DNA from 4 places in the Gracilibacillus phocaeensis genome. Region 2 is predicted to be linked to each of the others. Evidence: predicted binding sites of a transcription regulator. Region 2 holds the regulator's gene; each other region holds the start of a gene.
What was found. Region 2 encodes Rex, which represses fermentation and respiration genes when NADH is low (regulators of the CRP and FNR family bind a similar motif). Its sites were predicted from a motif close to TTGTGAAATATTTCACAA; they were not measured.

Region 1: E0E32_RS09420 (FAD:protein FMN transferase) is a predicted target of Rex. The motif match lies at 1,769-1,786, and genes of this name have one in related genera.
Region 3: E0E32_RS19340 (anaerobic sulfatase maturase) is a predicted target of Rex. The motif match lies at 2,179-2,196, and genes of this name have one in related genera.
Region 4: E0E32_RS13335 (formate/nitrite transporter family protein) is a predicted target of Rex. The motif match lies at 1,394-1,411, and genes of this name have one in related genera.

The regions. Positions count from the first base shown of each region.
Region 1 is NZ_LR131144.1:355,043-358,470, reverse strand. Features, by position in the region: gene menA (1,4-dihydroxy-2-naphthoate polyprenyltransferase) at 1-613, opposite strand, end outside; gene E0E32_RS09420 (FAD:protein FMN transferase) at 630-1,685, opposite strand; gene E0E32_RS09415 (FAD-dependent oxidoreductase) at 2,030-3,428, shown strand, end outside.
Region 2 is NZ_LR131144.1:11,841-15,268, forward strand. Features, by position in the region: gene E0E32_RS08035 (ABC-F family ATP-binding cassette domain-containing protein) at 1-1,285, opposite strand, end outside; gene E0E32_RS08040 (redox-sensing transcriptional repressor Rex) at 1,555-2,223, shown strand; gene E0E32_RS08045 (YdiK family protein) at 2,276-2,482, opposite strand; gene E0E32_RS08050 (CPBP family intramembrane glutamic endopeptidase) at 2,490-3,197, opposite strand.
Region 3 is NZ_LR131145.1:687,356-690,783, forward strand. Features, by position in the region: gene E0E32_RS19335 (hypothetical protein) at 1-677, opposite strand, end outside; gene E0E32_RS19340 (anaerobic sulfatase maturase) at 860-2,119, opposite strand.
Region 4 is NZ_LR131144.1:1,143,740-1,147,167, forward strand. Features, by position in the region: gene E0E32_RS13325 (LacI family DNA-binding transcriptional regulator) at 1-98, opposite strand, end outside; gene E0E32_RS13330 (hypothetical protein) at 113-412, opposite strand; gene E0E32_RS13335 (formate/nitrite transporter family protein) at 499-1,347, opposite strand; gene E0E32_RS13340 (arylamine N-acetyltransferase family protein) at 1,561-2,334, shown strand; gene E0E32_RS13345 (cupin domain-containing protein) at 2,383-3,024, opposite strand; gene E0E32_RS13350 (aldo/keto reductase) at 3,216-3,428, shown strand, end outside.

The sequences.
Region 1 (3,428 bases), 340 kb from region 2:
TAATGTTAGCAATCGTCAACACGGCTGGTAATGATATGAGAAAAATCTCCAACATCAATAAGACATCTAGTTCAAACGTAATCATACGGCCGCTCCAGCCTAAATGGGCAATCCCTTGATCGAATGCATTGACGTAAATAATGAGAAAGGTAATACCAAACCCCATGGTAACACCTGAAAACACTTCGCCAAGCGGCATACGAGACAGCGGAATCGGCCCAAACGTATAAAAAATACCAATCGCAAAACATAACATGCCGATGATTAATACAAACAAGTCGGTACGAAATACCAGCCAAACTCCTAGTAAAGAAGCAATAGCCAGCATCGTGATAATCGTTGCTACTACTACTTTTTCCGGGATTTTCTCTTGTCCAATCACATTAGATTGTTCTCGGTAGTCATCGCTTACTGCTTTTTTATAATCCATGTAATTATTAATCGCCGTTGTCGTCAAATCAAACAACAACATCGCACAAAAGAAAATGATGGTATTGACTGGTTGAATAACCTCATAACGATATATCACAAATAACAGACCAATCAAAAATGGAAATAAACTCGCTAATTTCGTACGAATCTCTACTAATTTCAAAAATGTAGTACCCCTCATCCTAATCTCCCCCCTATTATTCCAGGCTAAACGCCTCATTCGTTAACTCAAATTGATCAACTAGCCCTTCTGTTGTGTATACTTCCTTATCCTTCGTAATGAATATTGCCTCTACACCCTCAAACTCCTCGATAAATTCCATTCCTGCTTGGAGACCTTTTGAGAACAAAATCGTAGACAAGGCATCACCGTCGATCGAATCATCACTAATAATTGAAACACTGGCTAATTCACCATCAAATGGATAACCTGTTTTAGGATCTAATAAGTGGTGATACCTTTGCCCATCCACTTCCAAATAGCGTTCATAAATCCCTGAAGTAACAATAGATTGATTGACCGTCATCAGCTTACCAACCGTTTCTCCCCTATCCATAAAAGGATTTTGAATACCTACTGTCCACTGTCCACCTGATGGCTGATCACCCAACACGTATATATTTCCTCCCAAATCAATAATAGCCGTTGTCACACCCTGCTCTTCCAGAAGCTGTACAATCTCATCAGCAATATAACCTTTAGCAATCGCCCCTAAGTCTAACAGCATATTCGCTTCTTGAAGCAGAACCGATTGATCGGCTTGATCTAATGCCACTTGTTCGTAATGAACGAGTGGCAATACCTGATCAATCTCTTCTTCTGTTGGTTTTCTTGCATTATCCATACCAATATTCCAAAGACCGGTAATTGGACCGATCGTAATATCAAAGGAACCGTCAGCTAACTCACTATAATTCTTCCCTGCCTCAATCACACTATATACATCGTCTGATACTGGAACAGGCTGCTTCCCAGCTTGCTGATTTATTTCATTGACCTCACTGCCATCTTCATTCATCGTGATTTTATCTTCCAATTCTCTTACTCGATCAAAGGTTTTGTCTAGTACCGCTTCTTTCTCTTCGTCATAAATTTTGACCGTTACCACAGTACCCAATAAAAACTCGGTTTCTTCATAAGGTTTGTCGGTTAAGCTGCGCTGATCGTCTGCTTGACTAGTACCATTAGAACATCCTGCCATAATCAACATACTAATGATGCCTAAAATCCACGTTTGTCTCCACATGTTTATCCACCCCTTCTTATTCGTTTGACTAATCCATTGCATTCCCCATCAAACTAGTTATTCTTTTCACAATGTTTTAGTTATATTTATTGTTAATTATTTCACAAACTTTATATTTTAATTGTACAACGTTTTTGTCTGTATGTCTATAAAAATATTGCATATATTGTTATATACCAATGTTTTTTCTGTGATCCTGTTTTCTATAACATGATTCTATTTTTGTTTAATTTGTGAAATCTTTATCATTTTTATAGACAAATGAGCAAAGTGTGTTACAATGTAATTGATCACAATTTCACAAAGTAAAGTGATCAAGGATATTTATTAAGTAAAGGAGTGGAGAGATAATGACCAAGAAGAATATTGTTATCATTGGGGCAGGTTATGCTGGTGTTCATGCCGCTAAGAAATTAGCGAAAAAGTACAAAAAAAATGATGAAGTCACCATCACGCTAATTGATCGTCATTCCTATCATACGATGATGACAGAATTACACGAGGTAGCTGCACATCGTGTGGAGCCTTCTGCTATTCAATTTGACTTACGGCGGTTATTTAATCGTACAAAAGTGAATCTTGTCACAGACAATGTCACAAAGGTGGATCATGATAGTAAAACCATCCATACTGAACATGGGGAATATGCATTTGACTATCTTATTTTAGGAATGGGTGGAGAGGCCAATGATTTCGGCACACCTGGTGTAAAAGAGCATGGTTTCACCCTTTGGTCTTGGGAGGATGCTGTTCGCGTTCGTCATCACTTAGAAGATGTGGTGAAACGAGCTGCGTTAGAGCGTGACCCTGAGAAGCGACAAGCCATGTTAACTTTTACCGTTTGCGGATCTGGTTTTACTGGCATTGAAATGATTGGGGAATTAATCGAATGGAAATACCGACTGGCCAAAGAAAATAAACTAGACGAAGAGGATATTCAATTGTATGTAGTAGAAGCAATGTCTACTATTCTGAATATGTTGGACCGCAAAAGTGCCGACAAAGCGGAAGCCTATTTAAATAAAAAAGGCGTCAAACTGTTGAAAAATTCACCAATTGTCGAAGTAAAAGAGGACAGTGTGGTATTTGAATCTGGAGAGACCCTGCCTACCCACACCTTAATATGGACAGCAGGTGTCAAAGCAAACTCGGATACAGAGGAATATGGTATTCCAAGCGCTAGAGCAGGTCGCTTAAAAGTAAATGAGTATATGGAAGCGGAAGATTTGGAAGATGTCTATGTCATAGGGGACTTGGCTTACTTTGAAGAAGAAGAGGGAAAACCAACCCCGCAAATTGTCGAAGCAGCAGAGCAAACAGGTGTAACTGCAGCTAAATCAATTATTGCCGAGATCGATAACGGCCAAAAAGAGGCTTATGACGGTAAATATCACGGCACAATGGTTTCCATAGGGGCAAGATACGGTGTCGCTAATTTAATGGGACTACGTCTCAGTGGCTGGTTTGCCAACTTTATGAAACACATGGTTAACCTATACTATTTCTTTGGTATTCGAAGCGGCTATTATATGTTCCATTATATTATGCATGAGTTTTTTCACACAAAAGATAAGCGAAATATCTTCCGCGGGCTATCCACTCGATACGGTAATGTCTTATGGAGTTTACCGTTACGCTTGTTCGTTGGTGGCTTTTGGTTAGTGGAAGCTGGTTCGAAAATCTGGGGAGCGGCGACTTGGGAAGAAGCGACATCCAGTTTCAAAAATATACCTCAATTATTCCAAGGTT
Region 2 (3,428 bases):
TATCCTTCTCATCTATAAAAGGATACTCGTCCCATAGTTCATTTAATACGAGTTTATTTGTGTGTAACTGTGTCTGCTCCTGATCATAATAACCAATCTGTACATTAGCACCTAATAGAATCTCACCAGTATCGGGCTGTAAGGCACCGATAATCAATTTTAAAAGGGAGGATTTTCCGACCCCATTTGGTCCTACTAACGCCACACTGTCCCCACGCTCCATGTGAAGCTGCAACTGACTAAATAAGCTGCTATCTTTATCCTGATAACGAAAGGAAAGGTCATTAATTTTTAAAACATCGTTACCGCTACGGCGATTCACCGTAAATGAAAATTTGGCAGAGCTTGCCTCGCCAGCGGGCTTGTCCATTACCTCCATCTTTTCCAGCTGTTTCCGTCGACTTTGTGCCCGTTTGGTGGTAGAGGCACGAACAATATTCTTCTGGATAAAGTCTTCCATACGTTTAATTTCTGTTTGCTGCTTTTCATATTGTTTGAGATCTCGTTCATAATTGGCGGCCTTTTGTTGTAAGTAGGCACTATAGTTACCTAGATATTTCGTAGAATGATGACGCGAGATTTCATAGATAATATCGACGGTTTTATCGAGGAAATAGCGATCATGTGATACGATAATGACAGCGCCGGGATAGCTGTTGATATAACCTTCAAGCCAAGTAAGTGTCTGAATATCCAAATGGTTAGTGGGTTCATCTAGAATAAGCACATCTGGTTTGGTTAATAATAACTTACCTAAGGCGAGCCGTGTCTTTTGTCCGCCGCTCAATGATGTGATCGAAGCAGACCACATGCTTTCTGGAAAATGCAGTCCATTTAATACTGCCTTTATTTCCGTTTCATATTGATAACCGCCAGCTAATTTGAATTGCTCTTGTTTGAAATCGTAGCTGGTCAACAGTTGTTGGTATGCCTGCTGGTCATCAAGTAGATCAGGATCACCCATCTTTGCTTCCATTTCGCGTAGGGCTTGTTCTTCTTGTTGAAAGTGTTGAAAAATCTGCAGCATTTCCTGCCAGATTGTTTCGTTGGAGTCTAAGCCAGTGTGCTGTGCAAGATAGCCAAGCGAGACCTCCTTTGGTTTGTGAATTTCTCCTTCATCATACCCAAGTTGTCCCGAAATGATATTTAATAAAGTGGATTTACCAGCTCCATTACGACCTACTATCGCAATCCGATCGTGCTGCTTGACTTCCAGCTTTATGTTTGACAAAATCAGTTCTGCACCAAACTGTTTTGTGAGATTGTTTACTTGTAAATAAATCATCTTTTTCACCTCTGCTGTCCTTAGTTTATCACAGCGCTAACCGTCCGTAAAATCCCCACGATTAAAGGCGGAACCGTGTGGAAAACGGTTGGTAACATCCTGATAAGTCTCGCTCTATCGTAAAGAGCTTCGTCCTGCAATGTGACCGATTGATTACTTAGTGAAATAGTTCACGACTTTTCTGTGTTTTTCTGTTAGAATAGAGATAGGTGAATCAGTCTTCATGAGGATACCTCACATTCACTAATCGAAAGTAAGGAGAATCAGTGATGCCAAATCAAAATAAAATACCACAAGCTACAGCGAAACGTTTACCACTGTATTATCGTTTTTTAAATAATTTGCATATCCAAGGAAAATCACGTGTATCTTCCAAAGAATTAAGCGAGGCTATAAAGGTGGATTCTGCAACGATTCGACGAGATTTTTCCTATTTTGGTGCATTAGGAAAAAAAGGATACGGCTATAATGTCGAGTATTTGCTTGGTTTCTTCCGTAAAACGTTAGATCAAGATGAAAGTACTCCTGTTGCCTTAGTCGGTGTGGGGAATTTGGGTACGGCCTTCCTTAATTATAACTTTACTAAGAATAATAATACAAGAATTGACATGGCATTTGATGCGGACCATGACAAGGTAGGGACACAGGTAGGTAATATTCAGGTGCATCATATCGATGACTTGGAGAAAGAGCTAGAAGATATTTCTGTAGCCATTCTGACTGTTCCTGTGTCGGAGGCGCAGCAAATGACCGATCGTTTAGTGGAGTTAGGGGTAAACGGTATTCTGAACTTTACGCCAGCAAGGATTACGGTACCGGACCATGTCCGGGTACATCATATCGATTTAGCGATTGAATTACAGTCTTTAGTCTATTTCATGAAGCATTACCCGTTGGAAGAAGAACCAAAGCAAGGTAGAAAAAAGACACGTACGTAATAAAAAAATGGAGTAGGACAGGCTGATGCTTGGTCCTACTCCATTTTTTGTGTTATTTTTTTTTGCGTTGTTCCTGCTTGATGCGTCGGTGTAGGCCAACCAAGCGAATCGCTAATACAAAGTCGATGGTTGCAAAGATCACTAATAATATTGTAAAAAAGTTAAAGACTGTATCCTCCACAAATCTTATCGCCAAAAAAGTAAATAATATCCCTAAAGCGAAATAAAAGATAGCAGAGCGTAATGGTGAAATACGCATGTGATGATTATCCCCCAATGAGTATGAGCATTAAGTCATTTAATTGTTTCATTTGTTCTTCTAATTCTTCCGGGTCAATTGATAGCTGGGCAATAATGGCGATGGTGTTCATCGACATATGAACAATAATAGGTACAAGGATCCGTTTTGTTTCTACATAGATAAAGGATAACACCATTGCTACAGCGGTATAAATTAGGATATGGCTAAAATCCATATGAACGACCGCGAAAACAACACCAGATAATAATGCTGCAAAGAAGAAATTCATTCGTTTATAAAGTGTACCAAAAATCGCCTTACGAAATACCAATTCCTCCAGAATAGGCCCTAAGATGGCAATAATCATAATAAAGATTGGCGACTGCCGGGCGATATTGCTTAAGTTCATCGTATTTTCTGAGCCAGGTGGAATTCCGAATACAAGGGCTTCAATAGCAACGGCTGCATATTGCGCCAGCATGACCATAATAAATCCTAACACGGACCATAGCACAATGGAACCAATCTTTTTTTGTCTCAGTTGGAAGAATTCCTTTATTTCATCTCGCAATAAATAAAGGGATAACAGCAAGGCTAATGCAAAAGTCACCACCGACCAGCCAACTGTAAATGCTGCAGGATCTTCAATCTGAGGAAGAAACGGTAATGCCAGATAAGCAGATAACTGCATGATGATATACGTTAAAATCACATAAATATATTTTTTCTCCAAAGTCAAACGTCTCCTTTAGATTCTTTTTAACCCATGCTAAATATTTTAACACATAACCTGCGTGAAATTGAACTAGTATGTCTGTAGGTGGTTTCAACTTTTAAAGTATATGAGAACAAACAGCCCATCATTCATGCAATCCATGTAGTGATGTTGCAGGTGGCTGAGTAGGTATTGCTTTTTTCCTATTTAAAAAAATAAAATTAAAATACTTGCAAAAAAGTGAAGTTT
Region 3 (3,428 bases), on a different contig from region 2:
CCGTTTTGTATTCTAACGGCATTGGATAATGAAAGATCGTACGCTCTAGATTCTTCTATAGATTCCGGATTAATTGCAGCATTTAATTCATAAAGGGCATATTTCAATGAGAACAGTGCATCTTGGTTACCTTCCATAAATTCATCTCTTAAATTCAATATTTCATTGATTAATTCTTTGTCATATTCCTTTTCGAACGGATAATTTTCCTTTATCCATTCAAATTCAGCTCTACCCGGCAAGAATTCCTCGCTATACTCTTCCGCTTCTTCATGAAAAAGCATGATCGTTGTATTAATATATGCGTGATAGCCATCAATATAATTTAACACCTCGTCATCCGTCATACCCATTAGATTGTAATATTTATCCGGTGTAATGGATTTCAACATATCCACTTCTTCATCTGTTACTTCGGCCTCACCCTTGTTTGCTTGATCACCTTTATGTAATAAGTCCTTGATTTCCTCGTCTGTCATTTCATCTAATTTTTCTCTGGCTTCGCTATTTGGTTGCTCCGCTTGTTCCTCTTCCTTCGTTTTCCTGTCCATTTCTCTATGTTGCGCATCGTTTCCGTTTGCCTTAACTGTTTGGTCATTCCCTTGAAACAAAGCAAAAACGCCTATACTTAAAGCAAGCGCTATCACCAATGTAATCAAGAATCGTTTTTTTAGCATCCTTTCCCCCCTCATTTCGTTTTCTGTTTTTATCCTACCATGTTCCATGATGAGTGTAAACAACAGCAAAAGACTATATATATTCTATGAAGTATACAGGGTCATGAAATGCACTTCTCGCAATAGTCAACCTTCCACTCCAAACGATAAAGCAGTTCCCATCCCGCTATCCGCTAAAAAGACTAAACTCTATCTAATAAAGGCTCACAACATTTCTTGAATTTCTTATTACTGCCGCAGAGGCATAACTCATTTCGCCCTGGCAAGGGTTCTCCTGACCGATAATAGTGATTAATATTCGTCTTCCTGATTTTCTGGGCAACCTTTGTTATTTTTTTGTTGGCATAACGATAGACCTGCTGATAGCTTTCACAAAAATAATCAACGCCGGTCGTCGTCTGATCGCTTACTCGGTTTCTTGGACATCCACCATGACACAAGGAGAGAAATTCACACTGTTTGCATTGGTCAGGGAGATTTGGTTTCATGGCAAGAAAGTCATCCCATTTTTCATGGTGGGCTATTTCCGACAAGGTATCTTGTCCCACGTTGCCTAAACGATAATCTTCGTGAATAAAAAAATCACAGGGATATGCATCCCCATTTTGTTCCAATACCAGCATCTTAGGACACATTTCTTGGTGCACACACAGTTCGGCCTGCTGATGCAGTAATACCGCTAAGATGTTATCAAAGAAGCGAATCGATAGCTTCGGATCGCCGTCATTGTACCAATAGTGAAATGATTCACATAAAAAGTCGCCATATTCCCTCGGCGTGATGTGAAATACACCGGGCTGATCCACATGCTGTGATTGAAAGTCCATGCACGGAATAAATTGGACAAAGTCAAACTGTTCCCGTTGATAAAAATCCATTAATGCCTTGGCATGGTGGACATTATTTTCATGAATAACGGTCAATACATTAAAATCCACTTCGTAATCTCGTAGATGCTGGATCCCCTTCATAATCGCCTGATAGCTACCTTTACCGGTACTGGTTACGCGACGTTGGTCATTGATTTCCTCCGGGCCATCGATACTTACCCCGACCAAAAAGTTATATTTCTTGAAAAACGCCGCCCATTTCTCATTAATCATGGTTCCATTGGTCTGAATACTGTTACTGATCATTGTCCGTTTTGGGGCATGCTTGGCCTGCAATGCCACAACCTTTTCAAAAAAAGGCAACCCTGCAAGCAGCGGTTCTCCCCCTTGCCAGGCAAAGCTGACGACACCATTAGATGCTGCCATATATTCCTTAATAAACTTTTCTAACACCTCGTCCTTAATTCGTTCGATATGCCCTGCTCTGCCGCCACAACGACTATAATAGCAATAATCACAAGCAAGATTACAAGCCCCTGACACCGTCTTCCACATCACACCGGAAATCATTGGTTGCTTCCTGTTGATGACAGGCGTTTCAATCTCTACCATTTCGACATTCCTCCTCTCCCTATTATTGTATCCCAATTAAGATAGCGCCTTCAATAACATTGGGTATTAATTCATATATTGTTCACTTACAGCTTCAGTATGGAGCTAACAATGAAGAAGTATACGATGCGAAACTACATTTAGAGGTTAAATAGCACTCCTGTAGTTCTCATCTACTGTAAATGACTTAGTTTCTATACTCTAAAATATTTTCTGGTAAAATATGAATAAAAATGCTCGCTTAATATTTTAATTTACTTTCTTATTACCATCTTTTTTATAACTCACAAATCTAATGAAAGTTGGTAGCATAACAATGACTGTCACAAATAATAATACCTTCTCGGGTACCATATAATAAAATGTATCATTAATAATATAAACAGTTAGAATTGTCAGATAAGCAAGTAAAAAAATAGGCTCATATATTGTTTTACTGAACATTACAGGTTTCTTCATATGAATCAATATAAACAATCCTGCTAATAAAATGAAAAAGGTCATGATATCTCCCTCACTTTATTGTGGGCATACACCACTGCATATTCTAAGCCAGTGAAATCAATTCTAACAACCTTGCTATATTCGAACAAATAATATCTTGAGATTCCATGCATTGAACTACCCCCACTTCATTTTCTAATGAAAATTTGAAGTGGGAGATTCCTGCGAACACCGGTGCATCCACCAGTTTTTTAGCAGGCTAACCCCGTCATCCCAACGGTTCGTGCTTTATATCTTGTACGCCCGACTCGCCACACGTCCTACTTTAGCTTGATTTTCGCAACTTCGGGTCGTGTGGGGCGACTGAACGTTGAAGATTTTACGTTGCAGACGATTTTCCTGCAACAACCTCCTATCTTCAGTTTTCAAAGAGCAACTTACAATTATATTATAGCACAAATGTTCGCTGTTTTCAACTATTTAGGATACTACCGACATTCATCTCCCACCTACTCATTGGGCTATGCCCTTCACATTCCTTGAGGTGGGAGTCTTCTGTCGGAGTTTGATAAAGAATAAAAAGATAACTAAAAAACAACCTTTGCTGGAATTTTTTAAGATCAAGTTATAAAGAAGAATTTAAGGATTTTTGTGGATATTTCCTTCATTTTTAGATGGCTTAACCACGTTACGATAAATGTGTAAGACCAAGTTTTATGGTAATAGATTCGGTTCTGATGAAGATTTTCTATATCCACAGGCTGTAGAATATATCAACGGAAATAACACGGCAATTGTAGCATTGAGAAGATCTCTTGTAACTACATAAGATGTACCTGGACGGACACAAGAGCAAGGAGAACAG
Region 4 (3,428 bases), 1.1 Mb from region 2:
CGTTTATCACTCGCGACATACTTATAATTGTTAAGGACTCTGGAAACAGTGGATACCGATACACCTGCCTGTTTAGCAATATCGTGAATATTTGTCATCCGATCGCTCCTATTTACTGGATTCTGTTTTGAAATTGTCTCATAAAATCACGCAGGTTGCCACGATATAGCCATTTTATTGTCAGCTCATCCTCCCCAACCATGAATGTAGAGTGATCTATTCCACTTTCTTGCTCTTTAAACCAAAGAGAGGTCTCCATCTTCATAAATTGATGACTTACGACATACAATCTTTTATTGGTTAAATATAAGTCACCAAAATAGATTGTCTGCATGCCATTAAAACCTTCAAATAATCCTGTTAATGTCGAATACAGTTTTTCACCTTGTTGCAGATTTCGTATATGATTCATTGGTTCTCCTCCTTGACTTGAAATGGGTATAGATTCACTCTAATTGATGAAATGCATTTCAAGTCAAGCAAGATTTTCTACTCACGCTATTTAAATTCTGAGGACCATTCTGGCTCTTCTTTTCTTTGTTCTTTGTTTAAAGCTTTCTGAAGAGCAGGTTTCTCTGCGGTTTGCTTATCGGTTACGCCATACCAATAGGCGGCTCCGATAAAGACAGCCCCACCGACGATATTACCAAGGGATACCGGGATGAGATTGGCAAACATGCCCACTAAAGACACAGTTTCTGGGTGAGGCACCAATAATGCTAACGATAATAAGGACATATTGGCCACACTGTGCTCAAATCCAGATGTAATAAAGGCAAACAAACACCAGAAAATCATAATTAATTTTGCCGTTTCGTTTTTCAGTTTAAAGGAACACCAGACTGCTAAACAAACAAGAATGTTACAAAAGATCCCGCGTACAAACAATTCCATAAACGGTGTGTTCATCTTACCACTGGCCAAGGAAGTAACATAATTGGCCGTCTCCCCAGTAGCTAAACCAGAATAATAGAACAGCACGGCTATCAAAATCGCTCCGACAAAATTGCCCAGATAACTATAGAGCCATATATTCCCGGCATCTAAGACCGTTGTTTTCTTCGTTAACCATCCAATGGTCATTGTCATATTATTCCCTGTAAACAGATCGGCGCCTGCCATAATGACAAGACTCAAAGCAACACCAAAGGCCATTCCTGTCACAATTTTGGTACCGGCAAACTGTTGTGGTTCCAGCAGACCGCCAATTGTAGCAATTAACACGATGCCAAGCCCGACAAAAAATCCGGCAAGCATGGTCATTACTAAATACTTGCTTTTACTCGTTTGTAGTTGATTTCGTTTGGACACAGCCGTATTGCTTAAGGCAGTTATCGTTTCCTTCACTGTTTATTCCCCCATTGTCTGAATTAATCAGCGTACTTCGCCTTTTATGTGAATATATTCACATAAAACAAAAGACTACTTCGGCTTCTTTATTATGTTACCTCTATTATAGCATATTGTAACATGGAGATGTATAAACATTTTGTGTCAAGTACAACTATCGCTTATAATGAAGAATAAGTAACGATGTATTTTTTGTTTGGAGGGATATAGATGAAAGCACAGCAATCACCTAATGTAAGCGATTATTTGAAGCGGATCAAGTATGACGGGCCATTAGATGGGAGTGCCAACATGCTTGCTCGTTTGCAGGCAAGCCATCTACATACCGTGCCTTATGAGAACCTTGACATCCTGGATCAGGTGCCGCTATCACTAGCTATTCCTGATGTATTCGACAAAATTGTCACGCGAGGCAGAGGGGGTTATTGTTTTGAATTGAATGCCCTATTTGGCTGGCTGCTTCGGGAGCTTGGCTATTCGGTTACGGATTATTTTGCCCGATTTTGGCGTGATGAAACCGATTTGCCGCCAAAACGACGCCATCACGTATTACAAGTGGAAACAGAGGGGAAACTTTATTTATGTGATGTCGGTGTGGGTGGTATTATCCCTAAGCGCCCAATTGAAATGGTGGAACGACTTGAACAGCGCCAGGGAGAGGAATGCTATCAATTGGTGAGAGATTCACAATTTGGCTGGGTGCTCCAGGAATGGAAAAAAGATCAATGGCAGCGACTCTATTCTTTCTCAGAGGAACCACAGCTGCCACGTGACTTTTTGATGGCCAATTATTGGTGTGAAAACAGCCCGGATTCTATTTTCACCAAGACAGTGATGTTGTCTGTCTTCACAGAGAATGGCAGAAATACGGTAGCTGGAGAAGAATTTCGATTATTTACTGATCAAGGAGTGCAAACGTTCACTCCGGCAAATAACGAAGAATATACGCAAGCTTTAAAAACTTACTTTGGGATCGTTCGATAAGCTGGTTACATGTACAACAATGAGGAATAACTCTTTGTTATACAAACATTAATAAGCACCATGATAATAAGGATATGTCGGATAAAAGGTTGACGACGTTTGCCCTGTGTATGGATAGGTATAGGGTAAATATTCTGTATAAGTAGTCTCTTGCCTCTGACAGCCATCAGGTGGCCCAATAATGACCGTTTGTTTAATGGGTTCTACTGCCTCCTGCCACTCCTGTTTATCTAAACAATAACTATTGGCCATAACCTCACTAGGTGTTAAACGCAAAATATCGGAGCCGAATATCGCTTGAGGATATGGGGCATCAAATATTGCTAACAAGTGCGTATCGTCCACCGTTGCTACTTCATAATGCCAAAAACCTTGAGGAACATTAGCGATTTGTCCTGGCTGAATCGGAATATGATGAAGTTGATTGGTGAAAGGATTAATAAAAGAGACGATTGCCGCTCCACTGACACAATATACGATTTCAGAGGCATTTTGATGAATATGCGGCTCTACATATTTTCCTTGACTTAAGTAAATATCAAGGATAGAAGCATTTCCCAATGTGTTAACTTGGTCCCTGCCCACAGCATTAATAAAATTTTGCTGATCTCTTTGGAAAAACGGATTGTTTCGTAAATCGAAATAAAATTGGTTATTAGGTGACTGATAATCAATATATAAGACTGCCATTTTTCTGACTCACACCCCCTATCTTATTTAGGTGTGATCAGTATATGATACATCCGCCCAAACGTTCCTTTAGCCGTGTTTATCAAAAATTAAGGTTTCCTCCTCTTGACTATTCGAGCTCCCCTAGGAGTCGCAAGTTTAAGGTTTCCTATCAAAGGGTAATAAGGATATGGAAAGGAGAGATGCTAAAAATGATTAACCAAATACCAGTAAAAACGCTACATGATGGCGTAGTTATTCCATCGGTTGGATTTGGTACCTATCAGTTAAAAGGAAGTCAAGGAGCGCAAGCTATCAACCATGCCATTACCAATGGTTACCGATTGCTAGATACTGCCTATAACTATGAAAATGAAGCAACTGTTGGAGAAGCTGTCCGACGAACCACGGTGCCACGTGAGGAA